Regions from separate parts of the Streptomyces sp. NPDC059169 genome, predicted to be linked through region 1. Evidence: riboswitches for the same ligand, from Rfam matches in the RefSeq annotation. Region 1 holds a riboswitch; the other holds the start of a gene.
What was found. Region 1 has a riboswitch for thiamine pyrophosphate ahead of thiO (glycine oxidase ThiO). Riboswitches for the same ligand answer to the same signal wherever they lie in the genome.

Region 1 (15,492 bases):
GCCGAAGGCGATGTAGAGCACCGTCCAGGCCATGCCCGCCCCTCTCCTACGGCCTACGCCCGGGGATGAGGCGGGTTCGGCCGGTCACGACTGCTGGTGCAGTCCGAGATTCTCGTAGATCTCGAGTGTTGCCGTTGAGTTGTTGAGCGTAATGAAGTGCAACCCGGGGACACCCTCGGAGAGCAGCCGTGCGCAGAACTCCGTTGCGAACTCGATGCCAAGCGAGCGTACAGCGGCGGCGTCGTCCTCGACGGCGCGGATCCGTTGTTCCAGCGCACGGGGGAGGGTCGCGTTGCTGAGCTGCGCGAAGCGCTCGATCTGCTTCACGCTGGTGACGGGCATGATCTCCGGGATGATCGGTGTCTCGCAGCCCGCCCGCGCAGCGTCGTCACGCAGCCGCAGGTAGTCCTCCGGGCGGAAGAACATCTGAGTGATCGCGTAATCGGCGCCGGCCCGGCACTTGTCCACGAAGTGGCGGACGTCCGTGTCCCAGTCGGTCGATCGGGGGTGCATCTCGGGGAACGCGGCGACGCCGACGCAGAAGTCGCCCGACTCCTTGATCAGCCGGACGAGGTCCGCGGCGTACCGCACGCCCTCGGGATGCTCGATCCACTCGCCCATCGGATCGCCGGGCGGGTCGCCCCGGACCGCGAGGATGTTCCTGATCCCGGCGTCGGCGTACTGCCCGATCATGTTCCGCAGCTCGGCGACGGAGTGGTTGACCGCGGTGAGGTGGGCGACCGGCGTGAGGGTGGTGTCGGCGGCGATCTGCTGGGTGGCTCTGACCGTTCCGGCGCGGGTGGAGCCGCCGGCCCCGTACGTCACCGAGACGAAGTTGGGCTGCACCGCCTCGACACGCCGCAGCGCGTTCCAGAGGTTCCGTTCGCCCTTCTCCGTCTTGGGCGCCCAGAACTCGAACGAGTACGACGTTCTGTCGGTGGCAAGCAGTTCGCGCACCGTACGCGCGCGATCCGTCCTGGTCGAAGCAGTACCGAGGGCCATACTCGCAGGTTATCCAGCGCATGGCGGTCACCCAACCGCATTCCACCTATCGGACACCGGGTGGTCACCCACCGGCCTGTTCGCCGTAGGTCCGTATCCGCTTGGCGAGATGGGCCGCGGCCTCACCGGGGTCGTCGGCCTCCGTGATCGCCCGGACCACGACGACGCGGCGCGCACCGGCGTCGAGCACCTCGTCGAGGTTGCCGGCGTCGATCCCGCCGATGGCGAACCAGGGGCGGTCCCGGCCGAGCGAGGCGGCGTAGCGCACGAGGTCGAGGCCGGGAGCGTGGCGGCCCGGCTTGGTCGGGGTGGGCCAGCAGGGACCGGTGCAGAAGTAGTCGACGCCGGGCTCGACGGCGGCGGCGTCGACCTCCTCCCTGGCGTGCGTCGACCGGCCGATCAGCACCCCTTCGCCGAGGACGGCGCGCGCGGCCGGGACCGGCAGGTCGCCCTGCCCCAGGTGCAGCACGTCCGAGCCCGCCGCGTGGGCGACGTCGGCCCGGTCGTTCACCGCGAGGAGCGCGCCGTGGCGACGGCACGCCTCCGCGAAGACCGCGAGGTGCTCCAGCTCTTCCCCGGCTTCCATGCCCTTGTCGCGCAGTTGGACGACGTCCACGCCGGAGGAGAGGACGGCGTCCAGGAACTCCGGAAGGTCGCCCTGGCGCTTGCGGGCGTCCGTGCAGAGGTAGAGCCGGGCGCCGTACAGCGGCGTGCGGGATGCGGACATGGGTACTACCCCCCGGGTGTCGGCGGTGCACGGACCGTGCCGGGCGTCCCGGCCCGGTCCGTGCACCGCATCCAGTGGTTTCGTGCGGACGTCGGTGGTCCCTCAGGACGACGTCAGACGGCGAGCGCCTGGGCTCGGCGCTTCACCTCCGTGCCGCGATTCTCGCTGAGTGCCTCCGCGGGGGTCCCCGGCAGGGTGGGGTCGGGGGTGAAGAGCCACTCGAGCATCTCTTCGTCGGTGAAGCCGTCGTCCTTCAGGAGCGTCAGGGTCCCGGAGAGGCCCTTGACCACCTTGCCGCCCTTGATGAAGGCGGCCGGCACCTGGAGCGTCCGGTTCTCACCGCGGCGCACGGCGATCAGCTGACCTTCCTTGACCAGCTGCCGCACGCGCGTCACCTCGACGTCGAGCTTTTCCGCGACGTCGGGCAGGTGGAGCCAGGCGGGGACGAGAGCATCGGTCTTTGCGTCAATCTCGGTCACGGGACAAGCGTGCCATCCCGGACTGACACTCGGTAGCCGGGCCCTAGAGAGCTGCCGCCTTAAGAGCGACGGACGGGTCGGCGGCACGCTCCGGATCGATGTGCGCCCCGACCTCGATGAGCTTGCGGCCCTGGGCCAGGTCCCGGGGCCTGCCGACGGCCAGCAGGGCGACCAGAACGCCGTCCCGCAGCCATACGGCCGACCAGGTGGCCCCGCCTGGATCACCCCGGTGGACGAGCGTCCCGGCGCCCGCGTGGTGTCCCGCGTACTGGACGAACCGGCCGAACTGCTCGGACCAGAAGTACGGCACGGGATCGTAGGTCCGCAGCGGCTCCCCCTCGGCGGCGGCGATCACGTTGGCGGCGACCGTACGGGGCCCCTGGAGGGCGTTGTCCCAGTGGTGGACGAGCAACCGTTCGCCGTAGCGGGCGGACGGGAAGGACGCGCAGTCCCCGACGGCGAAAACGTCGGGGAGGCTGGTGCGCAGGCCCGCGTCCGCGGTGATCGAACCGTCCTCGCCCAGCACGATCCCCGAGCCGTCGAGCCAGCGGGTCGCCGGGCGGGCGCCGATGCCGACGACGACGGCGCCCGCCGCCAGCCTGCGGACCGCGCCGGTGCCCTCGGCGAGGACGACCGCTCCCGGCTCCACGGCCGTCACGCGTGCGTTCGTGATCAGCTCCGCGCCACTCTCGGCGTACCAGCGGGCCATCGGCGCGGCGACCTCGGCGGGCAGGGCGCCCGCGAGCGGGCGGTCGGCAGCCTCGACGACGGTGACCGCGCAGCCCGCGCCGCGTGCGGCGGTGGCGAATTCGGCGCCGATCCAGCCGGCTCCGACGACCACGACGTCGTGCTTCCGCTCCAGCACCGGCCGCAGCCGCTCGGCGTCGTCCAGGGTGCGCAGCAGGTGGACGCCGGGAACGCCCTCGGCGCCGGGCAGGGGCACGGGCTCGGCACCGGTGGCGATGACGAGGACGTCGTACGGGACGGGCCCCTCGGGAGTGTCGAGCTCGTGCTCCGCCGGGCGCAGCCCGCTGACTTCCCGGCCCAGCTGCAGGTCGATCCCGAGGGCGGCGAAGTCGACGTCGAGCGCGGAGCCCTCGGCCGTGCCGAGGAGGACGGCCTTGGAGAGCGGCGGCCGGTCGTACGGCTGGTGCGGTTCGGCGCCGATCAGCGTCACGGGGCCGGTGAAGCCCTGTTCGCGCAGGGCCACGGCGGTCTGCACGCCGGCCATGCCGGCGCCGACGATGACGACCCGGCGCTGCGACTGCCGCTCGCTCTGCTCGATCTCGTTCACCGGCCCACCCTAACCATATGACGAACCGTCAGGCCGGTAGTTGCTCCACCACGCTGGTGCCACTGCCCTCCTGTGACTCCCAGGCCCAGCGCTCGTCCAACCGCACCCGGCCGTCGGGGAGCTCGGACACCTCGGAGACGCAGTGCCCGGACGAGGTGGTCCCGTCCTGCTTCAGCTGCACGTAGCGGAAGTCCAGCCGGTCCCCTTCGCGGGTGCCGACGAGATGGCCGCGGACCACGTCCCCACCCGCGTAGTCGGCCCAGATCCGGCCGTCCTGCTCGTGGTACGTGAACCGGGTACGGGTCCCGACCTGGCCCGGCGCCTGGTCGGCTACCGGCGAGAGGACGAGTCCGTCGAGCGAGCGCACCACTGCGAAGGCTCCCTTACTGCGCGTTGTCGGCGAGGGTTAGGGTGGCCACCGTAACTCTGCTCGCGGGAGCCCGGACGCACCGGGCTGAGAGGGAGGCTGGGGCGGCCTCCGACCGTACGAACCTGATCCGGGTCATGCCGGCGAAGGGAGGGTCTGGAGCCCAGTGCATCCAGAGCATTCATCGGACGTCCTCGTCGTCGGGGGCGGAATCATCGGTCTCGTCACGGCGTGGCGGGCGGCGCAGCACGGCCTGGCGACCGCGCTCGCCGACCCCAGTCCAGGCGGAGGGGCGGCCCAGGTCGCGGCCGGCATGCTGGCCGCCGTCACGGAACTCCACTACGGCGAGGAAACCCTGCTGGGCCTCAACCTCGCCTCCGCGGCGCGCTACCCGGACTTCGCGGCCGAGCTCGAGGAGGCGAGCGGGCAGGAGACGGGCTACCGCTCCTGCGGGACCCTCGCCGTCGCCTTGGACGCGGATGACCGGGCGCACCTGAAGGAGTTGCACGCCCTGCAACAGCGGTGCGGGCTGGGGTCGGAGTGGCTCACCGGACGCGAGTGCCGGCGGCTGGAGCCGATGCTGGCGCCCGGTGTTCGCGGCGGCCTGCGGGTCGACGGCGATCACCAGATCGATCCCAGGCGGCTGGCGAAAGCACTGGTCGCGGCGTGCGAACGGGCCGGGGTGACGGTGCACCGCACCCGGGTGGACCGGCTCGCGGTGGTGCGGGACCGGGCCGCCGGAGCCGTACTCGCCGACGGGACGGAGCTCGCCGCGGACCAGGTGGTGCTGGCAGCGGGGAGTCTGAGCGGCCGGCTGTCCGGTGTGCCCGAGGAGGCAGTGCCGCCGGTGCGCCCGGTGAAGGGGCAGGTGGTGCGGCTGACGGTGCCACCCGCGTACGCCCCGTTCCTGTCGCGTACGGTGCGGGCCGTGGTGCGCGGCAGTCACGTCTACCTCGTGCCCCGCGAGAACGGCGAGTTGGTCGTCGGCGCGACGAGCGAGGAGCTCGGATGGGACACGACCGTCACTGCCGGTGGGGTGTACCAACTGCTGCGTGACGCCCACGAGCTGGTGCCCGGCATCACCGAGTTGCCGCTCACCGAGACCCGCGCGGGACTGCGGCCCGGCTCACCGGACAACGCGCCGCTGCTCGGCCCGACGGAACTGCCCGGCCTGATGCTCGCCACCGGGCACTACCGCAACGGTGTCCTGCTCACGCCGATCACCGGCGACGTCCTGGCCCACACCCTGGTCACCGGCGAACTCCCCGAGGAGGCCCGCCCCTTCACCCCCCGCCGCTTCTCCCCCGTCCGTCAGGAGTCCTCCGCATGACCGTGTCCGTGAACGGAGAACCGCGGGACCTCGCGACGGGCACGACGCTCGCCGCGCTGGTCGCCACGCTCACCGCCGCGCCCACCGGGGTCGCCGCCGCGGTGAACGAGGCGGTCGTCCCGCGCGGCCAGTGGGAGGGCACGCTCCTCGGCGACGGCGACCGGGTCGAGGTCCTCACCGCCGTCCAGGGAGGGTGACCGCCATGGCCGACGACCGTTTCGTCCTGGGCGGCACGGAGTTCTCGTCCCGGCTGATCATGGGGACGGGCGGGGCGCCCAGCCTCGACGTACTGGAACGCGCACTCGTCGCGAGCGGCACGGAGCTGACGACGGTGGCGATGCGCCGCCTGGACCCGACCGTGCAGGGTTCGGTGCTGTCCGTGCTGGACCGCCTCGGCATCCAGGTCCTGCCGAACACCGCGGGCTGCTTCACCGCGGGGGAGGCGGTGCTGACCGCACGGCTCGCCCGCGAGGCCCTCGGGACCGGCTGGATCAAGCTGGAGGTCGTGGCGGACGAGCGAACCCTGCTGCCCGACCCGGTGGAGCTGCTGGACGCCGCTGAGGTGCTGGTCGACGACGGTTTCACCGTGCTGCCGTACACCAACGACGACCCGGTCCTGGCCCGGAAGCTGGAGGACGTCGGCTGCGCCGCGATCATGCCCCTCGGCTCGCCGATCGGCTCCGGCCTCGGCATCCGCAACCCGCACAACTTCCAGCTGATCGTCGAGCAGGCGGGCGTGCCGGTGATCCTGGACGCGGGCGCGGGCACCGCTTCGGACGCGGCACTGGCGATGGAGCTGGGCTGCTCAGCAGTCATGCTCGCGTCAGCCGTCACCCGGGCGCAGGAACCGGTGCTGATGGCCGAGTCGATGCGCCACGCGGTCGAGGCCGGCAGGCTCGCCCGGCGCGCCGGGCGCATCCCCCGCCGCCACTTCGCCGAGGCGTCGTCGCCGGTCGAGGGACGTGCGGCCCTGGATCCCGAGCGCCCGGCGTTCTGAGCGGTCCCCCGGGCCCGGCCACCCCCCGCACGTCACAGCTGGGCTGCAGTCCGGGGCCGGAGCGGGCCCGAGGGACCCGGGGCACCCGGGCCGGCTCGTACACTCACCTGCGTGGATACGACGCTTCAGGACCCCCTCGTCGGGCAGGTGCTCGACGGCCGTTACCGCGTCGATGCGCGCATCGCCGTCGGCGGGATGGCCACGGTCTACCGGGCCGTGGACACCCGGCTGGACCGGGTGCTCGCGCTCAAGGTGATGCATCCGGCGCTCGCGACGGACGTCTCCTTCGTGGAGCGGTTCATCCGGGAGGCGAAGTCCGTCGCACGGCTCTCGCACCCGAACGTGGTGGGGGTGTTCGACCAGGGCGCCGAGGGGGCGTACGTCTACCTGGCGATGGAGTACGTCGCCGGGTGCACCCTGCGCGACGTGCTGCGCGAGCGCGGCGCCCTGCAGCCGCGGGCGGCCCTGGACATCCTGGAGCCCGTGCTCGCCGCGCTCGGCGCCGCACACCGGGCCGGTTTCGTCCACCGGGACATGAAGCCGGAGAACGTGCTCATAGGCGACGACGGCCGGGTGAAGGTCGCGGACTTCGGGCTGGTCCGGGCCGTCGGGTCCGTGACGAGCACCACGGGGGGCGTCCTGGGAACCGTCTCCTACCTCGCGCCCGAGCAGATCGAGTCGGGCTCGGCGGACACCCGCGCCGACGTCTACGCCTGCGGCGTGGTCCTGTACGAGATGCTCACCGGCGCCAAGCCGCACTCCGGCGACACCCCGGCCCAGGTGCTGTACCAGCACCTCAACGAGGACGTGCCGCCGCCCTCCGACGCCGCCCCCGGGCTCGCCCCGGAGCTGGACGCCCTGGTGGCGAGCGCCACCGCCCGCGCTCCCGAGCTGCGCCCGCACGACGCCGTGGCGCTGCTCGCACGGACCCGCGAGACCCGGGCCGCGCTCGGCGACGACCAGCTCGACGCCGTACCGCCGCAGGCCAGGAACACCGAGCACGACGGCTCAGGCGACCGGACGAGCGTGATCCCCCGGCCGCTGCCCACCGAGGCGGAAGCCGCGGGGCACACCAGCCGGCTGGAGATGCCGCCCGTGCCGCAGGGCGCAGCGGCGCCCCACCCGCGACCGCGACCGCGCCGCGGGGTCCTCGCGACCGTCGTCGCCGCGCTGCTGCTCCTCGGCGTGGGCACCGGAATCTGGTACATCAACTCAGGTCAGTTCACCCGCGTACCGGCGGTCCTCGGCCAAACCGAGGCCGCGGCCAAGAAACGGCTCGCCGATGCCGGTCTCGACGTGAAGCACACCGAGAAGGGTTTCAGCGACGCGTACGAGCGGGGAACGGTCATGAACGTCGACCCCGCTCCCGGCAAGCGGATCCGTGACAACGGCTCCGTCACCCTCGTCATCTCCCGAGGCCCCGAGATCGTCAAGGTCCCCGACCTGGAGGGGGAACCGCTCGCCGACGCCGTGGCCGCCCTGCGGAAGGTCGGTCTCGCACCGGGAGTGGTCACCAGGGAGTTCAGCAAGGAGTTCGACCAGGGCACGGTCATCGGCTCGGATCCGGAGGCGGGCACCGGGCGCCGGCCGGACTCGGCGGTCGCGCTCGTCGTCAGTCGGGGCGCCCCGATCGACGTCCCGGACCTGGCGGGAGAGTCCGTCGACGACGCCACCAGCACGCTCCGGGACGCGGGGTTCAAGGTGCGGGTGGCCACCGAGCAGGTGAACTCCCCCGAGGAGGCGGGCACCGTCGCCGGTCAGTCCCCCGCCGCAGGCAAACGGGCCGCCAAGGGCGATACCGTCACCCTGACCGTCTCCAAGGGCCCGCGGATGGTGGAGGTCCCCGACGTCACCGGTGACGACGTGGACGACGCACGGCGGAAGCTGGAGCGGGCTGGCTTCAAGGTCAAGGTCGAGCGGGGCTTCCCGTTCCTCGGCAACACCGTCGAGAAGCAGTCCGTCACCGGTGGTGACGAGGCTCCCGAAGGCAGCACGATCACTCTCACGACCAAGGGGCTGTAGATCCCGATGCGCAATCCCGTCGGCGCCCACGTCCCCGTGGCCGGCGGCCTCGCCAAGACCGGTCTGACGTACGCGCGCGAGATCGGAGCCGAGGTCGTCCAGGTCTTCGTCGCCAATCCGCGCGGCTGGGCGACACCGCCCGGGAACCCGGGGCAGGACGACCTGTTCCGCGCGGAGTGCGCGGCCGAGGACATCCCGGTGTACGTCCACGCCCCGTACCTGATCAACTTCGGCTCGCACACGGAGGCGACCGTCGAGCGGTCCGTGGCGTCGCTGCGCCACTCACTGCGCCGCGGCCGGGAAATCGGAGCACTCGGCGTGGTCGTCCACACCGGATCGGCGACGAACGGACGACCGCGCGAGGACGCCCTCGCCCAGGTCCGGGCGCACATGCTGCCCCTGCTCGACGAGCTGACCCACGACGACGACCCCTTGCTGCTCCTGGAGTCCACCGCAGGGCAGGGTTTCTCGCTCTGCTCGACGACCCGGGACTTCGGCCCGTACTTCGAGGCGCTGGACTCGCACCCCCGACTCGGGATCTGCCTGGACACCTGCCACGTCTTCGCGGCCGGCCACGACCTGGCCGCCGACGGCGGGGCGCACCGGACCCTGGACCTGCTGGTGGACGCCGTCGGCGAAGGGCGGCTGAAGCTGATCCACGCCAACGACTCCAAGGACGTGACGGGGGCGCGCAAGGACCGTCACGCGAACATCGGCGCCGGTCACATCGGCGCGGAGCCGTTCCGGGCGCTGATGACGCACCCGGCGACCGAGGGCGTGCCGCTGGTCATCGAGACGCCCGGCCCGCAGGACAGGTACGCGGCCGACGTTGCGTTGCTCAAACGGCTGCGCACGCACTGAGAAGCCGGGGTGCTACGGGTCCGGGCCGCGGTCCGGCGGCTTCCGGGCCCTAGCACTCCGGTCCGTCACCCGGCTCCTCCTGGTAGGAGTAGCGCTGCTCTCGCCAGGGGTCGCCGAGGTTGTGGTAGCCCCGCTCCTCCCAGAAGCCCCGGCGGTCGGTGGTCATGTACTCCACGCCCCGTACCCACTTCGGCCCCTTCCAGGCGTACAGGTGGGGGACGACCAGCCTGAGCGGGAAACCGTGTTCGGCGGTGAGCAGCTCACCGTCCATGTGGGTCGCGAAGATCGTGCGCTCGGAGAGGAAGTCGGCGAGCCGCACGTTGGCGCTGTAGCCGTACTCGGCCCAGACCATGACATGGGTGACGGCGGGGGCCGGCGGAGCCAGCTCCACCAGCGTGCGTGCGGGCACCCCACCCCATTCGGCCCCCACCATGCTGAATTTCGTCACGCAGTGCAGATCGGCCACGACCGTCGAGAACGGCAGCGCGGAGAATTCCTCGTGGTTCCAGCAGCGCTTGTCACCGTCCGCCGTGGCGCCGAAGACCCGGAACTCCCAGCGGTCCGGCTTGAACCGGGGAACGGGCCCGTAGTGGGTGACGGGCCAGCCACGCTGCAGCCGTTGCCCCGGAGGAAGCACGGACTGCTCTGCTGCTCGGTGTTCCCGGCTCTCCGGCTGCCCCATGCCCTCAATGGTGACAGACCGAGAGGGGTGGTCATGACCAGGCCCAGCCCGATACGGGCAACTCATACTAAGGAGGCACTTACTGGACGGCTCCCGATCACGGTGCGAGGATGCGCGCATCTGCCAGTCACGCGGAAGGAGCCTCTGCGATGCAGGGCGACCCCGAGGTCATCGAGTTCCTGAACGAGCAGCTGACCGCCGAATTGACCGCGATCAACCAGTACTTCCTGCACGCCAAGATGCAGGAGAACTTCGGCTGGACGAAGCTGGCCACGTACACCCGCGCCGAGTCCTTCGACGAGATGAAGCACGCCGAGATCCTCACGGACCGGATCCTGTTCCTGGAGGGGCTGCCGAACTACCAACGGCTCTTCCACGTCAGGGTGGGGCAGACGGTCACCGAGATGTTCCAGGCGGACCGGCAGATCGAGGTCGAGGCCATCGACCGCCTCAGGCGCGGCATCGAGGTCATGCGCAACAAGGGCGACATCACGTCGGCGAACATCTTCGAGGCGATCCTGGCCGACGAGGAACACCACATCGACTACCTCGACACCCAGCTGGAGCTGGTCGAGAAGCTCGGCGAACCGCTCTACATCGCGCAGCTGATCGAGCAGCCGAAGAGCTAGCCGACGCCACCCACGGGCGCGGAGGGGCTGCCGTCGCCCTCGATGACGTCGGTCGGCTCCGGATGGGAGACGGTCAGGCCGCTTCGCCGAGCGCCGGCCGGGTCGCCGCGCCGGAGTCCGTGGCGGAAAGCACGGCGGCCCCGCCGCCCTGTTCGAGCAGCTCACGACGGGGGCAGGCACCACGGCCGAGAATGCCCTGGATGCGACGCACACATGATCCGCAGTCGGTGCCGGCCTTGGATGCCGACGCGATCTGGCGTGGGGTGCAGGCGCCCGCTTCCGCGTGCTCCTTGACCTGCTTCTCCGTGATGCCGAAGCACGAGCAGACGTACACGCGGTCACCTCCCGGACGGGATCGATCAGTGGCGCCGCCCCGATTGATCGGTGAGGCTAACCTAACCTTACCTGGCGCCCTTCCTTCGTGAAAGCCCGGAAACGACGGTGGGGCGCGGATCACATCGATCCGCGCCCCACCCGCATGACTGCGCGATCACTGGTCGCGGTACATCTCCGCCACCAGGAACGCCAGGTCGAGCGACTGGCTCCGGTTCAGCCGGGGGTCACACGCCGTCTCGTAGCGCTGGTGCAGGTCGTCGACGAAGATCTCGTCGCCGCCGCCCACGCACTCGGTGACATCGTCGCCGGTCAGCTCCACGTGGATGCCTCCCGGGTGGGTGCCGAGCGCCTTGTGGACCTCGAAGAAGCCCTTGACCTCGTCGAGCACGTCGTCGAAGCGGCGCGTCTTGTGGCCGGAGGCCGCCTCGAAGGTGTTTCCGTGCATGGGGTCGGTCACCCATGCCACCGTCGCACCGGACGCCGTCACCTTCTCCACCAGCTCCGGGAGCCGGTCCCGGACCTTGTCCGCACCCATGCGGACGATGAAGGTCAGCCGGCCGGGCTCGCGCTCCGGGTCGAGCCGGTCGACGTACTGCAGGGCCTCGTCGACCGTCGTCGTCGGGCCGAGCTTGATGCCGATCGGATTGCGGATCCTCGACGCGAACTCGACGTGGGCACCGTCCAGCTGCCGGGTGCGCTCGCCGATCCACACCATGTGGCCGGAGACGTCGTACAGCCGGCCGGTGCGCGAGTCCACGCGGGTCAGCGCCGACTCGTAGTCCAGCAGCAGGGCTTCGTGCGAGGAGTAGAACTCGACGGTGCGGAACTCCGCCGGATCGGTACCGCAGGCCTTCATGAAGTGCAGCGCGTTGTCGATCTCCCGGGCGAGCTGCTCGTAGCGCTGTCCCGACGGGGACGACTTCACGAAGTCCTGGTTCCAGGCGTGCACCTGGCGGAGGTCGGCGTAACCGCCGGTGGTGAAGGCGCGCACCAGGTTCAGCGTCGACGCGGACGCGTGGTACATCCGCTTCAGCCGCTCCGGGTCCGGGACCCTGGCCTCCTCGGTGAAGTCGAAGCCGTTGACGGAGTCGCCCCGGTAGGTCGGGAGCGTCACACCGTCACGGGTCTCGGTCGGCTTCGAGCGGGGCTTGGAGTACTGCCCGGCGATCCGGCCGACCTTCACGACCGGCACGGACGCGGCGTAGGTGAGCACCGCACCCATCTGGAGCAGGGTCTTGAGCTTGTTGCGGATGTGGTCGGCGGACACGGCGTCGAAGGCCTCGGCGCAGTCGCCACCCTGAAGGAGGAACGCCTCGCCCCTGGCGACGGCTCCCATCCGGGCGCGCAGCTGGTCGCACTCGCCCGCGAAGACGAGCGGCGGATACGACTCGAGGTCCGCGATCACATCGCGCAGAGCCTCGGCATCGGGGTACTCGGGCTGCTGCGCCGCGGGCAGGTTTCGCCAGGTGTTGCCACCGTTGGAGGTGGACTTAGCGTTCACGGTCACCTCCACAACATTACGTGGTTCCACGGCCTGTCCAGACAGCTGCTCACGTGATGAGACGAACTGCACCCGGGCCCGTGATCACCCGGCCGCGGCGGCGGAGGTGGGCGGGGCCCCGGGACCGCCGGGACGGGGGGAGCCCCACGGCCGCCCACTCCGTTACGCTCTGCGGGGACTTTGGGGGTCGGGCTTGAACCACTACCAGGACGGATAGCGTCGTGCGGGGAGCACGAGCGGCTGCGACAGCCGGGGCACTCGTCTGCGTCGGAGCGTGTGTGTGGGCGGTCTGGCTGCTCTTCGGAACCCGGCTGACCGCGGTCACCGGAGCGGGCCCGCCCGACGGGACGGTCACCGTGACCGAATGCTTCGACAGCTACGACCACGAGGGCAGTCTGCTCGGCGTCGACTGCGAGGGGGCCTACACCGCGGCGGGCTCGCCGGCGCACCCCGAGGACGTGGTGCTGCGCGGCGCGGAGAGCAGCTATCCGGCCGGCACGCGGGTCGAGGTGCGGCTGGCCGGAGGCATGGCGTTCGAGCCCTCGGCCGTGGAGTTCGTCAAGTACGCCACCTACGCCACCATCCTCGTCTTTCCCGGGGTGGTGGGCGGCCTCTGGCTGAGTGCGCTGGCACGGCGCGGCTCCGCCCCGGCCCCGGACCGCTACGTGCTCCTGCTGTTCGCCGGTGCGGTCGGAGTCCTCGTGGTGGGCCTCGGGCTGCAGTTCGTGGTCTCCGCCGTGGTCTCGTTCTACTGACCCGGTCCCCTTACGCCGCGTCCTCCCGTCGGGATCTGAAGGTCCCGACGGGAGGCGGACGGGCGCGCCCGGCCCGCGTCGGCTAAGGTGCCTCGCATGTACGCGCAGATCAACCAGAACTGGTGGTGGCCCGCTGGACCGGCGGCCCACTCCATCGCGCGTACCCACTGAACGATCACCGCGAAGGCCGCCCGAGGGGCGGCCTTTTCTTCCCGTGTCCACGGCCGTTCCTCCCCACGGAAGGAACCCACGGATGCACATCATCAGCAGACTGCTGGACGCCGGTGCCGACGGCTGCCCGTCCTTCGCCCTGCTGCGCAGGCGCACCCCGGGCCGCGACCACGACACCGTCGAAGTGCTGGTGGGCCGGGTCCGCGAAGTGGAAAGGCTCGCCGACGTCGCCGTCGGTGACCTCCCGAGCCTCGCCCTGGTGCCGTTCCGGCAGATCAGGGAGCGCGGCTTCGACGTGCAGGACGACGGCACCCCCCTGTCCGTGCTGGTCGCCGAAGAGACCCACGAAGTGTCGCTGGCCGAGGCGCTCGAGCTGCTGCCGGCCCACGAGGTGCACGTCGAGGAGGGCCGCTTCGACATCGACGACGAGGAGTACGCACAGACCGTACGGCGGGTCGTCGAGGACGAGATCGGGCGGGGCGAGGGCGCGAACTTCGTGATCCGGCGGACGTTCACGGGCGAGATCCCCGGCTTCGGGCGGGCCGACGCGCTGGCCCTGTTCCGGAGGCTGCTCGCCGGGGAGCGCGGCGCCTACTGGACCTTCGTCGTCCACACCGGGGACGGTGACGGACAGCACGGCGAAGGCTCCTCCCGCCACGGGACGGCCGGGCGCACGCTGGTCGGCGCGAGCCCCGAGGTGCACGTGCGGATGTCGGGGGGCACCGTCGTGATGAACCCGATCAGCGGCACCTACCGCTACCCGGCGGACGGACCCTCGCCGGAGGGACTGCTGGACTTCCTCGCCGACCGCAAGGAGACCGACGAGCTGTCGATGGTCGTCGACGAGGAGCTGAAGATGATGTGCACGGTCGGCGACAAAGGGGGCGTGGTGATCGGGCCGCGCCTCAAGGAGATGGCCCATCTCGCGCACACCGAGTACGAGTTGCGCGGGCGCTCCTCGCTCGACGTGCGCGAGGTGCTCAAGGAGACCATGTTCGCGGCGACCGTCACCGGATCGCCCGTGCAGAACGCCTGCCGGGTCATCGAACGATACGAACCGTCCGGTCGCGGCTACTACGCGGGAGCCCTGGCGCTCGTCGGCCGGGACCGGGCCGGTGCGCAGACCCTGGACTCCCCGATCCTGATCCGCACCGCCGACATCTCGGCGACGGGCGGTCTGCGCGTCCCGGTCGGCGCGACGCTCGTCCGCCACTCGGATCCGCGGTCGGAAGTGGCGGAGACGCACGCCAAGGCCGCGGCCGTCCTCGCCGCGCTGGGGGTACGCCCGGCGCCGGGGCCGGCCGCGGCGCCGCGGTCGCGGCTGGCCGACGACCCCCGGGTACGGGCCGCGCTGGACGCCCGGAGGGCGGATCTCGCGCCGTTCTGGCTGAAGTTGCAGTCCCTGCCGGACGAGGTCAGCGGTCACGCACTGGTGGTGGACGGCGAGGACACGTTCACCGCGATGCTCGCCCACCTGCTGCGCGGGGCGGGCCTCGGGGTCACCGTGCGCCGGTACGACGACCCGGGGGTGCGGGAGGCCGCGCTGACGCACCGGGGTCCGGTGGTCCTGGGGCCGGGCCCCGGTGATCCGCGCGACACGGCTGACCCGAAGATGCGCTTCCTCCGCTCGCTCACCGCCGACTTGCTGCGGGTCCGTGCCGTCGCCGGGCCCGCCGCTCTCCCGGCAGGACACGGCCTGCTCGGAGTGTGCCTCGGACACGAGCTGATCGCCGCGGAACTCGGGCTGGGCGTCGCCCGCAAGCGGACGCCGTTCCAGGGCGCCCAGGTGCCGATCGACCTGTTCGGCGTCCGGGAGACGGTGGGGTTCTACAACAGCTTCACCGCGGTGTGTGACGAGCGGGCGGCGACGGACCTCGCCGCGCGGGGGGTCGAGATCAGCAGGGACCCGGAAACCGGGGAGGTGCACGCGCTGCGGGGCGGTGGCTTCGCCGGGATCCAGTTCCACCCGGAGTCCGTGCTCACGCTGCGCGGGCCGGAGATCGTGCGGGGACTGCTCAGGACGGTGGTGCCGTCGTAGGCGCGTTCGTGAACGCGGGCGCAGGCCGCGGGCGCGGGCTCCTCCAAGGAATTGCCGGAGGGGCCCGCAACCGCCGCTTCCGGGTGCCGGGGCTCCGCGGGAGCCCCCGGCCCCGCCGGGCACGAGCGTCCCGGCGGCGCCGGCGCGCACCGCCGGGCCGCAACGGGCCGCTCGGACGGGGCCCGGCTCAGCCGAAGAACACCCCGACCTCCTGGTACAACGCCGGGTCCACCGTCTTCAGCTTCGCGGTGGCCTCGGCGATGGGCACCCGGACGATGTCCGTTCCGCGCAGGGCGACCAT
Region 2 (15,492 bases), on a different contig from region 1:
CACCGAAGACCTGCGGGTCCTGGTGATGTTCTCTCCGCCGGAGAGCTGATCCCGGACCCCGGGTTTCCCTAGGGGACGCTTCAGGGGACTCCAAGGGGTGCGGCGGACCCGCAGCCCGCTTCCCGCCTCTAGCATCGAAACCAGGACGGCTCACGAGAAACGAGGTTGGGACCATGGCGGTACGGGAGATATTGACGGGGATGCCTTGGTGGGTGAAGTGGGTTGCCATCCCTCTGATCGCCATCGTGGTTTTCGGCGGGATGATCGCCAGCCTGGTCGGTTTCGTGGTCTGGCTGCTCTTCAAGGTCCTGCTCTTCGTGGCGATCGTCGGTGGACTCGTCTATGTCGTCAGGAAGTTCATGGCGGGTTCGTCGTCCTCGAAGAGCGACTGGTAGACGCCACCGGCAACCGCGACCGGCGAAACGGGCGGCTGGTAACCATACGAGAGGTACGTACGCCGGTTAGCCCGGGCGGGCGAATGGGGCGGGCGAGGGAGGGCGGCCGGACGGGGGCAGCCATTACAGTGACGAACCACCGCCGCCTCTGGAATTACGGGCCGATGATCGCAATGAACTGCGGTTCGTACGACTCCCCGGGCTGAATCCGGCACCGATCCCGGGGAGTGCCCACGGCCCCCGAAGGACCGCGGCGGCGCGCGGGGGCGGCCCCCGCGGGCGGGCGGACCGCCCGTCACCACGCCAGGGGGTGACCTATGGCCACGGCTACGGCCGCCGGATCCACGGCTGCCGGCTCCACGCCTTCGACTGCCGCCGCGCCCACCTTGATCGGCTCGGTCCAGCGGGCCTTGAGACTCATGGAGGCCGTGGCCTCCCACACGGACGGGGCCCCCGCCAAACAGCTGGCGCGCGAAACGGGACTCCCCCTGCCCACCGCCTACCACCTGCTGCGGACCCTGGCGCACGAGGGCTATCTGCGCCGTGAGAATGGCATGTTCCTGTTCGGCGAGGCTGTGCTGCGCCTCGCCGCCGGCGGGGCCCAGCAGAACCGCTGCAGCGCCATCGAGGACTTCCTGGAGCGGTGGCGGGACGTGCTCGGCGTGCCCGTCTACTTCGCCGTCTACCGTGAGGGTGAGATCGAGCTCGTCGCGGTTGCCGACTCCCCGTACGCCCCCGCCCTGAGCGGACGGCCCGACATCCGCGAGACTGGCCACGCCCACGCGCTCGGCCAGTGCCTGCTCAGCCAGCTCGACGAGCGGGGACGCAAGGACCACCTCGACCGTTATCCGGTGCAGGCGATCACCCCCTACACGGTGCGCGACCGACGGACCCTGCTGGAGCGGCTAGGCGGTCTGGGCAGGATGCAACCGGTCGTCGAGCGCCAGGAGTACGCACTCGGAACGGTCTGCGCCGCGATCCCGGTCGCGGCCGGCCCGATGGCCGCGGCCCTGGCGATCTCCGTGCCCCTGCACCAGGAGGACCGACTGCTGCCCGCGGTCGAGCAACTGCGCCTCGGCGTCGAAAGTCTGCTCAACCCGTTCGCGTTCTCTATCAGTATCTGAAAAATCACTCCTTGTGATCCGTTAGTGGGTACAGCACCATGGCGTCAAGAGGGCCGAGGGGAGCGATCCCGGCCGTTCCCAGGACTGCTACATCAACTGCGGGGTTAACACGATGCGCGAGTCGGTTCAGGCCGAGGTCATGATGAGCTTCCTGGTGTCCGAGGAGCTCTCCTTCCGAATCCCGGTGGAGCTCCTGTATGACACGAGGGACCCCTACGCGGTCCGGATGACCTTCCACCTGCCCGGCGACGCCCCCGCCACCTGGGCGTTCGCCAGGGAGCTGCTGCTCGACGGCATCAACGGGCCCAGCGGGGACGGCGATGTGCACATCGCGCCGTCCGAGCCCGACGGGCTGGCGGCCGTGCACATCCGGCTCCAAGTCGGCGGTGACCGGGCGGTGTTCCGAGCGTCCACCGCGCCGCTGGTCGCGTTCCTCGACCGGACCGACAAGCTGGTCCCGCTGGGACAGGAGCGCACGCTCGGCGACTTCGAGGACAACCTGGAGGCTGCGTTGGGCCGCATCCTCGCCGAGGAGAACGCCGGCTGACGCCCCCCACCGCCCACCTGCACGGGCACCACCCGCTGCGGACCGGGCGGGACGCGGTCGTCACTTCGCCCGCCGCCGCCGGCCCCGGCCGCTCCCCGCGGAGCTGGCCGCAACAGCGGTGCCGGGACGGTCGGCCGAAACGACCAGCGCCGCCAGCACCGTGGTCACCGGCACCGACGCGACCAGACCGATCGATCCGATGAGGGTCCGTACGATCTCCTCCGCCACCAACTCGCTGGTCGCCACCGTCCCCACGCTGGACTGGGCGACCGTGAACAGCAGGAGGAGCGGCAACGACGCGCCCGCGTAGGCGAGTACGAGCGTGTTCACGACCGAGGCGATGTGATCGCGGCCGATGCGGATCGCCGCCTTGTACAGACCGTGCGGCCCCATCGAAGGGTCCGCCTGGTGCAATTCCCAGACCGCCGAGGTCTGCGTCACCGTCACGTCGTCCAGCACACCCAGCGAACCGATGATCACGCCCGCCAGCAGCAGACCGGACATGTCGATGTTCGGATACAGCCCGTGGATGAGACCGGTGTTGTCGTCGGTGTTGCCGGACAACACGGCCCAACCGATGAACACGGAGCCGAGCAGCCCGATCAGCAGCAGCGAGATGAGCGTCCCGAGGACAGCGACCGATGTCCGGGCGGTCACCCCGTGGCACAGGTAGAGGGCCAGCAGCATGATCGCACTCGCCCCCACCACGGCGACGACCAGCGGATTCGAACCCTGCAGGATCGCCGGCAGGATGAACAGGGTCAGGACGGCGAAGCTCAGCGCCAGTGCGATCAGCGCCATGACGCCGCGCATCCGGCCCACCAGGACGACCACGACCGCGAAGATCCCGGCGAGCAGCGCCATGGGGAACTCCCGGTCCACGTCGGTCACCGAGTACTGCAGGTCACGCGGGGCGTCGGGGGCGTACGCCGCTACCACGCCCTGTCCCTCGGACAACTGCCGCGGCGCGTCCGGCTGCACGATCTCGGTGAACGTACGCCCTTTGTTCTTGCCCGTAGTGACCTCGACCGTGGCCTTCTTGCACGTTCCCTGCTGGGCGTTGGCCGCCTCGCGACCCTCGGGAGTCGTGGGGTCGTCCCCCGTGGGCGGCACCTGCCCACCGTTCACGTCCTTGCAGTCGACCCGTTCGACCTTGACGACCCGGGCGTCCTCGGTCTGCCGGTCGAAGCCGACACCGGTGCGCACGTGATCCGGAGCACCACCGGGCCAGAGCACCACCAACCCCACGACGACGGCGGCGGCGAAGGGGACCAGCACTGCGGCGATCACCCGCCGCAAATGCCGTGAGACGGGAGCGGCCGGCCCGTGACCGTGGGCATGGACGTGGCTGTGGGCATGGACGTGGCTGTGGCCCGCGGTCCGCCCGTGGGCTTCGCCGTGCGGCTCGGGCGTCTGCTGGGAGAGAGTCACCGCCCGATCATCGCAAGAAGCGGAATCAGGGGCCCACTGTTCAGCACGCCCGGCGGGGCGCTAGCTTGGTAGGGCCTTTGCACACGCGGGAGCTCGGAGCACCGGGCTGAGAGGGCGCTGACGACGTCGAGCTGCGCCGACCGCCGAACCTGTTACCGGGTAATGCCGGCGTAGGGAGTAGGTCTCATGACCACATCGGACACGCGCACGCCTTCCTCCGGCTCGGAGAGCACCACGGAGGCCGGGAAGTCCATCGGCTGGCACAAGGGATACGTCGAGGGCTCACGGCCCGACATCCAGGTGCCCGTACGACAGGTGCACCTCACCAACGGCAGGGACGTCACCCTGTACGACACGTCCGGCCCGTACACCGACCCGAACGCCGAGACGGACGTTCGCCGAGGGCTCCCGCCACTGCGGGAGAGCTGGATCGTCGCGCGCGGCGACACGGAGGAATACGCGGGACGCCCCCTGCGCCCCGAGGACGACGGGATCAAGCACACCTCGCCGCGCGGCGGGCTCCGCAACCTCGACGCCGTCTTCCCGGGCCGTCCGCGCCAGCCTCGCCGGGGTCGCGGCGGGGCGGCGGTCACCCAGCTCGCCTACGCGCGCCGTGGGGAGATCACGCCGGAGATGGAGTTCGTGGCGATCCGGGAGAACGTCTCCCCCGAGGTCGTTCGTGAGGAGATCGCCGCCGGACGGGCCGTTCTCCCGGCGAACGTCAACCACCCGGAGATCGAGCCGATGATCATCGGCAAGCGGTTCCTGGTGAAGGTGAACGCCAACATCGGCAACTCCGCCGTCACTTCCTCCATCGAGGAGGAAGTGGAGAAGATGACCTGGGCGACCCGCTGGGGCGCCGACACGGTCATGGACCTCTCCACGGGCCGCAACATCCACACCACCCGTGAGTGGGTGCTGCGCAACTCCCCCGTTCCGATCGGTACCGTCCCGCTCTACCAGGCACTGGAGAAGGTCGACGGCCGCGCCGAGGAGTTGACCTGGGAGATCTACAAGGACACCGTCATCGAGCAGGCCGAACAAGGCGTCGACTACATGACGGTCCACGCGGGTGTGCTCCTGCGTTACGTGCCGCTCACGGCCCGCCGCAAGACCGGCATCGTCTCGCGCGGCGGTTCGATCATGGCCGCCTGGTGCCTCGCGCACCACAAGGAGTCCTTCCTGTACGAGAACTTCGAAGAGCTCTGCGAGATCCTCGCGGCCTACGACGTGACGTACTCACTGGGTGACGGCTTGCGGCCCGGCTCCATCGCGGACGCCAACGACGAGGCACAGTTCGCCGAGTTGCGGACGCTCGGGGAGCTCAACACGATCGCGAAGCGGTACAACGTGCAGACGATGATCGAGGGCCCCGGCCACGTCCCGATGCACAAGATCAAGGAGAACATCGACCTCCAGCAGGAGATCTGCGAGGAGGCCCCCTTCTACACGCTGGGGCCGCTGACGACGGACGTGGCGCCCGCGTACGACCACATCACCTCCGGTATCGGTGCGGCGATGATCGCCTGGTGGGGCACGGCGATGCTCTGCTACGTCACGCCCAAGGAGCACCTGGGCCTGCCGAACCGGGACGACGTCAAGACCGGTGTCATCACCTACAAGATCGCGGCCCACGCGGCGGACCTCGCGAAGGGGCATCCGGGGGCGCAGGAGTGGGACGACGCGTTGTCCGACGCGCGCTTCGAGTTCCGTTGGGAGGACCAGTTCAACCTGGCCCTGGACCCGGACACGGCACGCGAGTTCCACGACGAGACGTTGCCCGCCGAGCCGGCGAAGACCGCCCACTTCTGTTCGATGTGCGGCCCGAAATTCTGCTCGATGAAGATCTCCCAGGACATCCGCCGTGAGCACGGCGGTGATCTGGAGCGGGAGGAGATCGAGGCGGGAATGGCCGAGAAGTCCAAGGAGTTCGCCGCTTCGGGCAACCGGGTCTACCTGCCGCTGGCGGACTGAGCACCTTCGGTGGGACGCCCACCGGCATCCGCGGACGTCGCCGGTGGACCGCACGCTCAGGGTCCCGTCCTCGAGATCCCGGCCGCGTTGCCCGTCCCCGCCCCGTCCTCGTTCCCCGTCTCCTGGACCGGGAACGAGGACGGGGAACGAGGAGGAGGGCAGGTCAGGCGGGGAGCTTGGCGGCGAGTACGTCCACCGGGCGGATGTCCGGCGCCTCCGCCAGGAGCTCCACCGACTCCATGAGGGCGGCGGCGATCCGTCCTTCCAGGTGGGCCCGGCGGTCGTCCTCGCTGCCGAAGGCGTCGAAGATGCCGAAGGTCGTGGGTCCGAGGCGCAGGGCGAACCACGCGGTGGTTCCGGTCTCCTGCTCGGCGAGGGCAACGGCCCCGGTCAGCAGGTCCTGGATCTCCTGCGCGTGCTCGGGCTTGGCCTCGATGCGGACGAGCAGGCCGAGCGCGGCGGTGTCATTGGTCATGGAGGATCTCCGTCGGTGAGGGGTGGTCAGTGGTCGGTTTCCGATCGGCTTGATCAACATAAGCGTGCGGCACGGATCTCTCCCAGTGGCGGATCCGACACGTTGTTTGCCGATTCCGACATGAAGACGCCGGCTCGGGAGGGTGCCTGAGGCGCGCGGTGCCCTCGCAGGAGCCGGTGATGTGGTGCCGGGCGGGGACGCGTCCGCTCGCGCGACGGGTGACAGCCCCGACGGCGGTCGGAGCCGCCGTTGATCGCTGAACACGGATCGCCGTAACCGCCCGAGGAGCACGGCCGTGTGGACGGTGCCCTCGACGGACGGGGGCGCGCCGGGGTTACTCGGGTTGGTGCTCCGGGGGCCCGAAGTCGGGGCTGGAGAAGTCCGGACTGGTGAAACGCGGACGGGACCCGGTCGATGAACCCTCGCTGGGGCTGGAGAAGTCCGGCCCGCTGTAGCCGATCTTGGGGATCCGTTTGACGGGCCGCGGCGGGGTCGGGGACGTCGGATCCGCACTGGGATCAGCGAGGGCCGCTTGGAGGAACGGGACGATGCCGCGCTCCAGCAGGGCGTGCCGCCAGGCTTCCCGGGCGCGCGCCACGTCGTCGGGCAGTTCGCCGCCCGCGTCCTCGGCGGGCACTTGGGTCGCGCCGTTGCGCAGAGCGGTGATGAGCAGCCCGATCGCTGCGGCGAGGATGCCCGCCGCGGTGAGCGCCCCGAAGAACCAGCCCGCGGTCAGCAGGGTGTCGGCGAACGATGCTTCCGGAGCGAGTAGTTTCAGGATGTAGCCCACGAGCAGGAAGATCAGGGCGGCGGTGCCGGCCAACACGGGTGCGAGGACGGTGAGCACCGCGCCGAACCCGGCGCCCGAATCGGCAGGGCCAGCAGTTCCGGAGTCGGCTCCCGCGTCGCCCCCGAACATGTCGGCTGGTGAACGCATGTCTTCGCGGACCTGGACGAAGTGTTCGTACTCCGGCGCGGCAGCGGCGGTTATCAGGGCCGTGGCGTTGAGCGCCATCGTGCGCAGTTGCTCGGTGTTGAGCCGTTCCCCGACGGCCCTGAGGTCCGGACGGTCGTGTGCGTTGCGCAGCGCGTCGTCGAGGATGCGCTCGTACTCGGCGCGATCCTCGGTCAGCAGGTGCGGAGCGCTGTTCATGTGCATCCCCCGATGCTCCGTAGGGCCGGTTTGCCCACGCAGGTGGGGCAGTTGGGCGGAAACGGAGGAGAGCCTGCTACGGATAAGCCGATGGTAGAGCGGTTACGGCGCGGGGTGACAGGGGGTTTCCGGAAATCGCCTGCCGCGTATCCGCTCAGTCATGCAGCGGGAGCTGGGCCACCAGCAGCTTTCCGGCCATGGTCACCCCGCCGTCCATGGCGATGGCGAGGCCGTCCGCGTATACGTGCGGCCCTTCGACCGTCGGGCCTGACGCCTCCTCGCCGTCCGCGCCGTCGTCGGTGCCGACTTCGCCCAGCAGGTACGGGATGGGGCTGTGGCCGTGGACGATTCGAGTGCCGCCGTAGGTGGCGAGCAGCTCGCGGGCGGCCTGCGGGCCGTCGTCGTCGCGGAACGAGAAGCGCTTGGTGAACTTGCGGAAGAGGTCCCAGCACTCGTCGGCGTCGTTGCGGGTGAGGACCTCGTGGACCTTGTCGTTGACGTCCTCGATCGTCGTGCCGTAGTCGAGGTAGGCGGTGGTGTCGGAGTGCAGCAGGAGGTGCCCGTCCTCTTCGACCACTGCGTCCAGCCGGGACATCCACTGCAGGTGGACGTCCTGGAGGCGGTCCATGTCGTTCTTCTGCCCGCCGTTCAGCAGCCAGGCGGCCTGGAACGTGGCGGTTCCCGCACCGGAGTTGACGGGTGTGTCGGCGAAGCGCTTGGCTCCGATGAGCAGCAGTTCGTGGTTGCCCATGAGGGCCTTGCAGTAGCCCCCGGCCGCGGCGGCCTCGGCGGACAGCCGCATGACGAGGTCGATGACCCCGATGCCGTCCGGGCCGCGGTCGGTGAAGTCGCCGAGGAACCACAGCCGGGCGTTTCCGGCCGACCAGTGTCCTTCGGCGTCGATGAGGCCCTGGGCGGTGAGTGCGGCGGTGAGCTCCTCGAGGTAGCCGTGGACGTCGCCGACGACGTAGAGCGGCCCCAGCCCGTCGTGCGCGGGTGCGGGCGCCTCGGCGGGGTCGACGGCCACCTGGAGGGTGTCGCCGCGGTTGATGATCGGAAGGTCGCGTTCCGTGGGGGTGTAGCCGTCCGGCAGCTCGTGGTCCGGGACGGCGTTTCCGGGGTGTGCGGCCGGTGGGGGCGGGGACGTGGGGACGGGGGGCGCGGGCACCTGCTCCGGAGGCGCGACCGGCACCTGTGGCACCTGCCCGGAGGCCGGGGGCGCCGGCTCGTTGGTGGCGGGCGCCTCCTCGGATGCGGGTGGCGCTTCCTCGGGCGCAGTGGACTGTGACTGCACCGGGACCTGCGCGTACGGGGGCACACGGAAGTCACGCAACGTCGCCGTCCGCACCACGGGTCCTTGACCGGCCCCCTGAGTCATCGACCCCTCCACCACCGTCGTGCCGCCCTGCACCGACGGACCGTCCTGGTCGGGGAGGTCCGCGGTGTCGTCCGCCCATCATAGGAATGCGGCTCGTGCTCTGTGACGCACCAGGGGTGATGAATCCTGGTACCCCCCCGATTCGCCAGCCGTTTCGCCCGGATTGGGGCGGTCTAGTCTTGGGCGGGTGACCGGGGCGCACTGACCGTCGTGCGCGGTGAGCGGCGCTGGGACGACGTGCGGACGATCAGCTCGGTCGGTATCACCTGCTCGACCTGGCGGCCGCCGTCGACGCCTTCGATGGCATCGATGAGCAGTTGGACGACGGCGGTGCCGATGCGTCGAGGCTTGAGCGACAGGGTGGTGATGGGTGGCTCGGTGTTGGCGTACACCGTGGACTCGCTGCAGCAGACCAGTAGCAGGTCGTCGGGGACGCGCAGTCCGTACCTCCGGGCGGCGGCGAGCAGGTCGGTGCCGTTGGGGTCGAACAGTCCGTAGACGGCGTCCGGCCGGTCGGGCCGGGCGAGCAGCCGGTCTGCTGCGACGGCCCCCGCACACGGGTCGTGCGCCGGGTATGCCTCGTAGACCGGGGTCTGGCCGACCCGTTCGCACCAGGTCAGGTACGCAGTGGTGGAGAGCCGGGTGTAGGTGTCCGTGGTGGTGCCGGTGAGTAGACCGATGCGGCGGGCACCGGCGGCCGCGAGGTGGTCGAGCAGGTTGAGGACGGCCGCTTCGTGGTCGTTGTCGACCCAGGCGGTGACCGGGAGGGTGCCTGCGGGCCGCCCGTCGGAGACGACGGGGAGGCCCTGGCGGGCCAGCTCGGTGACCACGGGGTCGTGGTCGGAGGGATCGATGACGACGGTGCCGTCGAGGGCGACGTTCGACCAGACGTCGTGTCGCGAGGTGGCGGGGAGGATGACGAGTGCGTAGCCGCGGGCGAGTGCGGCGGAGGTCGCGGCCCTGGCCATCTCCGCGAAGTATGCGAACTCCGTGAAGGTGAAAGGTTCATCCCCGTACGTCGTCACCGTCAGGCCGATGAGCCCCGACTTGCCGGTGCGGAGTGTGCGGGCGGCGGCCGATGGGCGGTAGCCCAGCCGCTCCGCGACCTCGCGCACATGCCGGCGGGTGGCGTCCGGGAGCCTGCCCTTCCCGTTGAGCGCGTCCGAGACAGTGGTGATGGAGACACCGGCTGCGGCGGCCACGTCCCGGATGCCCGCCCGGCCTTGCCGGCTGCCCCGGCGTGATGTCTCCGTCCGGCTCACCTGGTGCTTCCCTGCTGCTGTCATGGCAGGCCGATAGTAGGGCGACGGCGGGTGGTTGGGCCGGTCGCATATGCAGTCGTTGACAGGCACGTTTCTGCAAAGTAGAAGTGGGTCAATTGCCTTGGAAATAAAGGCGATTGACCCTCAAAATGCCGATCATGTGGTTGTTGAGGGGGACGGGCCTGCCAAATGAGCGATGTCTCGAAGAGGTCTCAACTCACCACTACGAGGGATGCGCGCCACGGAGTGAGCCACCGGCGCGCGCCAAGCATCGAAGCGCCCCCGAAGCCCGGTGCCCCACCTCTGGGCTTCCCCCCCCGGTTCGACTCCACCCATTCGCAGCGGCCGGGAATCCTCATATGGTGAGCAGTATTGATGAGCGGTACCGACGTGTACGGCCACAGAACGACGGTCGAGGAGGACCTGCGGTGAGCGAGACGAGCCCCAAGCTGCGCGCCGAGCTGGACGGCATCCCCACGTACAAGCCGGGCAAGCCCGCCGCGGCCGGCGGCCCGGTCGCGTTCAAACTCTCCTCGAACGAGAACCCCTACCCGCCGCTGCCCGGAGTGATGGAGTCCGCGGTCGCTGCGGCCGGGACCTTCAACCGGTACCCCGACATGGCGTGCACCGGCCTGATGGACGAGCTGGCCGACCGCTTCGGCGTGCCGCTCTCGCACCTGGCGACCGGCACGGGCTCGGTGGGCGTTGCCCAGCAGCTGCTGCAGGCCACGTCGGGGCCGGGCGACGAGGTCATCTACGCCTGGCGTTCCTTCGAGGCCTACCCGATCATCACCCGGATCAGCGGGGCCACGCCGGTGCAGGTGCCGCTGACCGAGGGCGACGTGCACGACCTGGACGCCATGGCGGACGCGGTCACCGACCGGACCAGGTTGATCTTCGTTTGCAACCCCAACAACCCCACCGGCACCGTGGTGCACCGGGCGGAGCTGGAGCGGTTCCTCGACCGGGTCCCGTCGGACGTCCTGGTGGTGCTCGACGAGGCGTACCGCGAGTTCATCCGGGACACCGACGTCCCCGACGGCATGGAGATCTACCGGGACCGACCGAACGTCGCCGTGCTGCGCACCTTCTCGAAGGCGTACGGACTGGCGGGTCTGCGGGTCGGTTTCGCCGTGGCCCACGAGCCGGTGGCGGCCGCGTTGCGCAAGACGGCCGTGCCGTTCGGTGTCAGCCAGCTCGCCCAGGATGCAGCGGTCGCCTCGCTGCGGGCCGAGGACGAGCTGCTCGGACGGGTCGGCGCCCTGATCGGCGAGCGGACGCGGGTGTACGAGGGCCTGGTCGGGCAAGGCTGGACCGTGCCGCGCACCGAGGCGAACTTCGTCTGGCTGCGGCTCGGTGCCCGTGCTGTCGACTTCGCGGCGGCGTGCGAGGCGGCCGGCGTGGTGGTGCGGCCGTTCCCGGGTGAGGGTGTGCGGGTCACCATCGGTGAGAGCGAGGCGAACGACGTGTTCCTGCAGACGGCGGAGGCGTTCCGCAAGGAGATCTAGCCGACCGCCCGGCGCGGTGGCAGAAGCCCCCACGAGCCCCTGGCTCGCGGGGGCTCGCTGTGTGTGCCCATGACGGCGCCGGTGGTCACGTGACCTTTCTCCTGACCGGAAAACGACCCCCGCTGTCTTTACACGATTCACATGAGCCATAATGCTTGTGAATGTGAACGCGTTCACAAGCGACCTTTATGTCCTGGAACGATCTTTTCGCCGGGACGGGCTGCCGCGACCGCGCCGATGTGATGTGACCACGCCGAGGTGAGGAGAGACGACGTGGACCTAGCACTGGCGCCAGAGACCCTGGCGCGATGGCAGTTCGGCATCACCACCGTCTACCACTTCCTCTTCGTCCCCCTGACGATCTCGCTGGCCGCCCTGACGGCCGGACTGCAGACAGCCTGGGTGCGCACCGGGAAGCACAAGTACCTCAAGGCAACCAAGTTCTGGGGAAAGCTCTTCCTGATCAACATCGCGATGGGCGTGGTCACCGGCATCGTGCAGGAGTTCCAGTTCGGGATGAACTGGTCGGACTACTCGCGCTTCGTCGGGGACGTGTTCGGCGCCCCCCTCGCCTTCGAGGCGCTGATCGCGTTCTTCTTCGAATCCACCTTCATCGGTCTGTGGATCTTCGGCTGGGACAAGCTCCCGAAGAAGATCCATCTGGCCTGCATCTGGATGGTCTCCATCGGCACCATCCTCTCGGCGTACTTCATCCTCGCGGCCAACTCCTGGATGCAGCACCCCGTGGGCTACCGGATCAACAAGGAGAACGGGCGGGCCGAGCTCACCGACTTCTGGTTGGTGCTGACCCAGAACACCGCGCTCACCCAGGTCTTCCACACCCTTTCCGCCGCCTTCCTGACCGGTGGTGCGTTCATGGTGGGGATCGCCTGTTTCCACCTGGCACGCCGGAAGCACGTCCCGGTGATGAAGAGCTCGCTGAGGCTCGGTCTGGTCACCGTCGTGATCGCGGGTCTGCTCACGGCGATCAGCGGTGACTTCCTCGGAAAGGTCATGTTCAGGCAGCAGCCCATGAAGATGGCCGCGGCCGAGGCACTGTGGGACGGCGAGCAGCCGGCGCCGTTCTCCGTCTTCGCGTACGGGGACGTGGAGAAGGGCCACAACAAGGTCGCCATAGAGATCCCCGGCCTGCTGTCCTTCCTCGCCAACGACGACTTCACCTCGTACGTCCCCGGGATCAACGACACCAACAGGGCCGAGCAGGAGAAGTACGGTCCCGGCGACTACCGGCCCAACATCCCGGTCACCTACTGGGGATTCCGCTGGATGATCGGCTTCGGCATGGCCTCCTTCGCGATCGGTCTGGCCGGACTCTGGCTGACCCGCAAGAAGTTCTTGCTGCCCCGGGCCTTGCGGGTCGGCGAGGACGACGTCCCCCACCTGGTGCTCTTCGCGAAACCGCTCGGTCCGAAGCTCAGTCGTCTCTACTGGCTGGCCGGGGTGTGGACGCTCGGCTTCCCCCTCATCGCCAACTCCTGGGGCTGGATCTTCACCGAGATGGGTCGGCAGCCGTGGGTCGTCTACGGCGTGCTGCGCACCCGCGACGCCGTCTCCCCGGGCACGTCCACGGGAGAGGTGCTCACCTCGATGATCGTCTTCACCCTGCTCTACGCGGTACTCGCCGTGATCGAGGTCAAGCTGCTGGTGAAGTACGTCAAGGCGGGACCGCCCGAGCTCAGCGACTCCGACCTCAATCCGCCCACCAAGATCGGCGGCGACGACCGTGACGCCGACCGGCCGATGGCCTTCTCGTACTGAGACAGAGGACTGGGAGCTGAGTCATGGAACTCCACGACGTCTGGTTCGTACTCATCGCCGTCCTGTGGACCGGCTACTTCTTCCTCGAGGGGTTCGACTTCGGGGTCGGGGTCCTGACCAAAGTGCTCGCCCGGAACCGGGTCGAGAAGCGGGTACTGATCAACACCATCGGTCCGGTCTGGGACGGCAACGAGGTGTGGCTGCTGACGGCGGGCGGTGCGACGTTCGCCGCGTTCCCCGAGTGGTACGCCACGCTGTTCTCCGGCTTCTACCTGCCGTTGCTGATCATCCTGGTCTGCCTGATCGTGCGCGGGGTCGCCTTCGAGTACCGCGCGAAGCGGCCGGAGGAGCGCTGGCAGCGCAACTGGGAGGAGGCGATCTTCTGGACTTCCGTGGTGCCCGCCGTGCTGTGGGGCGTGGCCTTCGGGAACATCGTGCGCGGAGTGAAGATCGACGCGGAGATGGAGTATGTCGGGACCTTCGGTGATCTGCTGAACCCGTACGCCCTGCTCGGCGGGCTCGTGACCCTGTTCCTCTTCACGTTCCACGGCGCGGTGTTCGCGGCGCTGAAGACCGTCGGGGACATACGGCAGCGGGCCCGGAAGCTGGCACGCGCGCTCGGGCTGGTCACGGCCGCCCTGGCGCTGGGCTTCCTCGGCTGGACCCAGGTGGACAAGGGCGACGGATCGAGCCTGGCTGCCATGATCGTCGCGGCGGTGGCACTCATCGGGGCGGTCGTGGCGATCGGGGCGGGCCGCGAGGGGTGGTCGTTCGCGCTCTCCGGCCTCACGATCGCCGCCACGATGGCGATGCTCTTCCTGACGCTCTTCCCCAACGTCATGCCGTCGTCGCTCAATGAGGAATGGAGCCTGACGGTGACCAATGCCTCGTCGAGCCCCTACACGCTGAAGATCATGACTTGGTGCGCGGGGATCGCCACTCCGGTGGTGCTGCTGTACCAGGGATGGACGTACTGGGTGTTCCGGAAGCGGATCGGCACGCAGCACATCGCCCAGAACCACTGATCCCGTCCGGATGACCGCGTCCCGAGACCCATGACTGGATGTTTCACGTGAAACCCGTCGACCCGCGTCTGCTCCGGTATGCCAGGGCCACCCGTCTGTTCATGGCGGCCGTGGTGGCCCTCGGTCTTGCCGGGGCGGCGCTGGTCGTCGCCCAGGCGATGCTGATCGCCGAGGTGGTCGTGGGGGCCTTTCAGCAGGGACTGGACCTCGAGGGTCTCGGGACACCGCTGGTGCTGCTCGCCGCGGTAGCGGTCGGGCGCGGGTCGGTCGCCTGGCTGACCGAGCTGGCCGCGCACCGGGCGAGTGCGGCCGTCAAGTCGGAGCTGCGGATGCGGTTGCTCGAGCGGGCGGCCGCGCTCGGGGCGGGGCGGCCCGCCCAGGACGCCACCGGCCGCAGTCCGAGCGCCACGGTTCCGCAGAGCAGCGGTGCCCTGGCCGCTCTGGCGACCCGCGGTGTGGACGCGCTCGACGACTACTTCTCGCGCTACCTGCCCCAATTGGGTCTCGCTGTGGTGGTTCCGGCCGCGGTCCTCGCCCGTATCGTCACCGAGGACTGGGTGTCGGCGGCGGTCATCGTGGTCACCCTGCCGTTGATCCCGCTCTTCATGGTGCTGATCGGCTGGGCGACCGAGTCGCGGATGAACCGTCAATGGACTCTGCTGGCGCGGCTGTCCGGCCACTTCCTGGACGTGGTCGCGGGACTGCCCACGCTGAAGGTGTTCGGCCGGGCGAAGGCACAGGCCGAGTCGATCCGGTCCATCACCTCGGAATACCGCCGTGCGACGTTGCGGACACTGCGGATCGCCTTCCTGTCTTCCTTCGCCCTGGAGCTTCTGTCGACGCTCTCGGTCGCACTGGTCGCGGTCGGAATCGGGATGCGACTCGTCCACGGCGACCTCGACCTCTACAGCGGGTTGGTCGTGCTGATCCTGGCCCCGGAGGCGTATCTGCCCCTCCGGCAGGTCGGCGCCCAGTACCACGCTGCGGCGGAAGGGCTGTCGGCCGCGGAAGAGATCTTCGCCGTCCTGGAAACGCCGGTCCGCACGGGCGGTTCGGGAGCGCTGCCGGACGGGCAGGGCATACGGCTGGCAGTGGAATCGGTGAGCGTCCGGTACGAGGGACGGCCTGTGCCAACCCCGGCCGCCGCGTCGTTCACGGTCGAAGCGGGTGAGACCGTCGCCTTGGTCGGGCCGAGCGGGGCCGGGAAGTCGACGCTGCTGGACGTGGTCCTGGGCTTCGTCCCCCCCGACGAGGGGACGGTGCGGATCAGCGGCTCTGACGGCAACTGGTCGGACCTGGCCTCCGTCGACCTCGATGCGTGGCGCGAACGGATCGCCTGGGTACCCCAGCGGCCGTACCTCTTCGCGGGCACGGTCGCCGAGAACGTGCGGCTTGCCCGGCCGGATGCGACGGAAGCGGAGGTCGGTGCAGCGCTGCGGGA

Region 2: another riboswitch for thiamine pyrophosphate. It lies ahead of thiC (phosphomethylpyrimidine synthase ThiC); the one in region 1 lies ahead of thiO (glycine oxidase ThiO).

Annotation. Positions count from the first base shown of each region.
Region 1 covers NZ_JBHZCF010000002.1:155,747-171,238, reverse strand. Annotated here, with positions in the region: gene ACFXOM_RS04640 (hypothetical protein) at 1-33, opposite strand, end outside; gene metF (methylenetetrahydrofolate reductase [NAD(P)H]) at 85-1,002, opposite strand; gene thiE (thiamine phosphate synthase) at 1,067-1,729, opposite strand; gene ACFXOM_RS04625 (Rv2175c family DNA-binding protein) at 1,843-2,208, opposite strand; gene ACFXOM_RS04620 (NAD(P)/FAD-dependent oxidoreductase) at 2,252-3,439, opposite strand; gene ACFXOM_RS04615 (hypothetical protein) at 3,531-3,872, opposite strand; TPP riboswitch at 3,925-4,038, shown strand; gene thiO (glycine oxidase ThiO) at 4,036-5,199, shown strand; gene thiS (sulfur carrier protein ThiS) at 5,196-5,396, shown strand; gene ACFXOM_RS04600 (thiazole synthase) at 5,402-6,196, shown strand; gene pknB (Stk1 family PASTA domain-containing Ser/Thr kinase) at 6,308-8,218, shown strand; gene ACFXOM_RS04590 (deoxyribonuclease IV) at 8,225-9,079, shown strand; gene ACFXOM_RS04585 (sulfite oxidase-like oxidoreductase) at 9,129-9,761, opposite strand; gene bfr (bacterioferritin) at 9,911-10,390, shown strand; gene ACFXOM_RS04575 (bacterioferritin-associated ferredoxin) at 10,464-10,724, opposite strand; gene ACFXOM_RS04570 (class II 3-deoxy-7-phosphoheptulonate synthase) at 10,881-12,233, opposite strand; gene ACFXOM_RS04565 (hypothetical protein) at 12,449-12,982, shown strand; gene ACFXOM_RS04560 (anthranilate synthase family protein) at 13,236-15,191, shown strand; gene ACFXOM_RS04555 (6-phosphofructokinase) at 15,379-15,492, opposite strand, start outside.
Region 2 covers NZ_JBHZCF010000007.1:7,667-23,158, reverse strand. Annotated here, with positions in the region: gene ACFXOM_RS14865 (cupin domain-containing protein) at 1-49, shown strand, start outside; gene ACFXOM_RS14860 (DUF5326 family protein) at 174-395, shown strand; gene ACFXOM_RS14855 (hypothetical protein) at 691-816, opposite strand; gene ACFXOM_RS14850 (IclR family transcriptional regulator) at 815-1,519, shown strand; gene ACFXOM_RS14845 (SsgA family sporulation/cell division regulator) at 1,632-2,066, shown strand; gene ACFXOM_RS14840 (YibE/F family protein) at 2,127-3,497, opposite strand; TPP riboswitch at 3,573-3,691, shown strand; gene thiC (phosphomethylpyrimidine synthase ThiC) at 3,684-5,471, shown strand; gene ACFXOM_RS14830 (putative quinol monooxygenase) at 5,635-5,946, opposite strand; gene ACFXOM_RS14825 (hypothetical protein) at 6,281-7,105, opposite strand; gene ACFXOM_RS14820 (metallophosphoesterase) at 7,254-8,477, opposite strand; gene ACFXOM_RS14815 (LacI family DNA-binding transcriptional regulator) at 8,651-9,763, opposite strand; gene hisC (histidinol-phosphate transaminase) at 10,168-11,247, shown strand; gene ACFXOM_RS14805 (cytochrome ubiquinol oxidase subunit I) at 11,521-13,026, shown strand; gene cydB (cytochrome d ubiquinol oxidase subunit II) at 13,050-14,051, shown strand; gene cydD (thiol reductant ABC exporter subunit CydD) at 14,099-15,492, shown strand, end outside.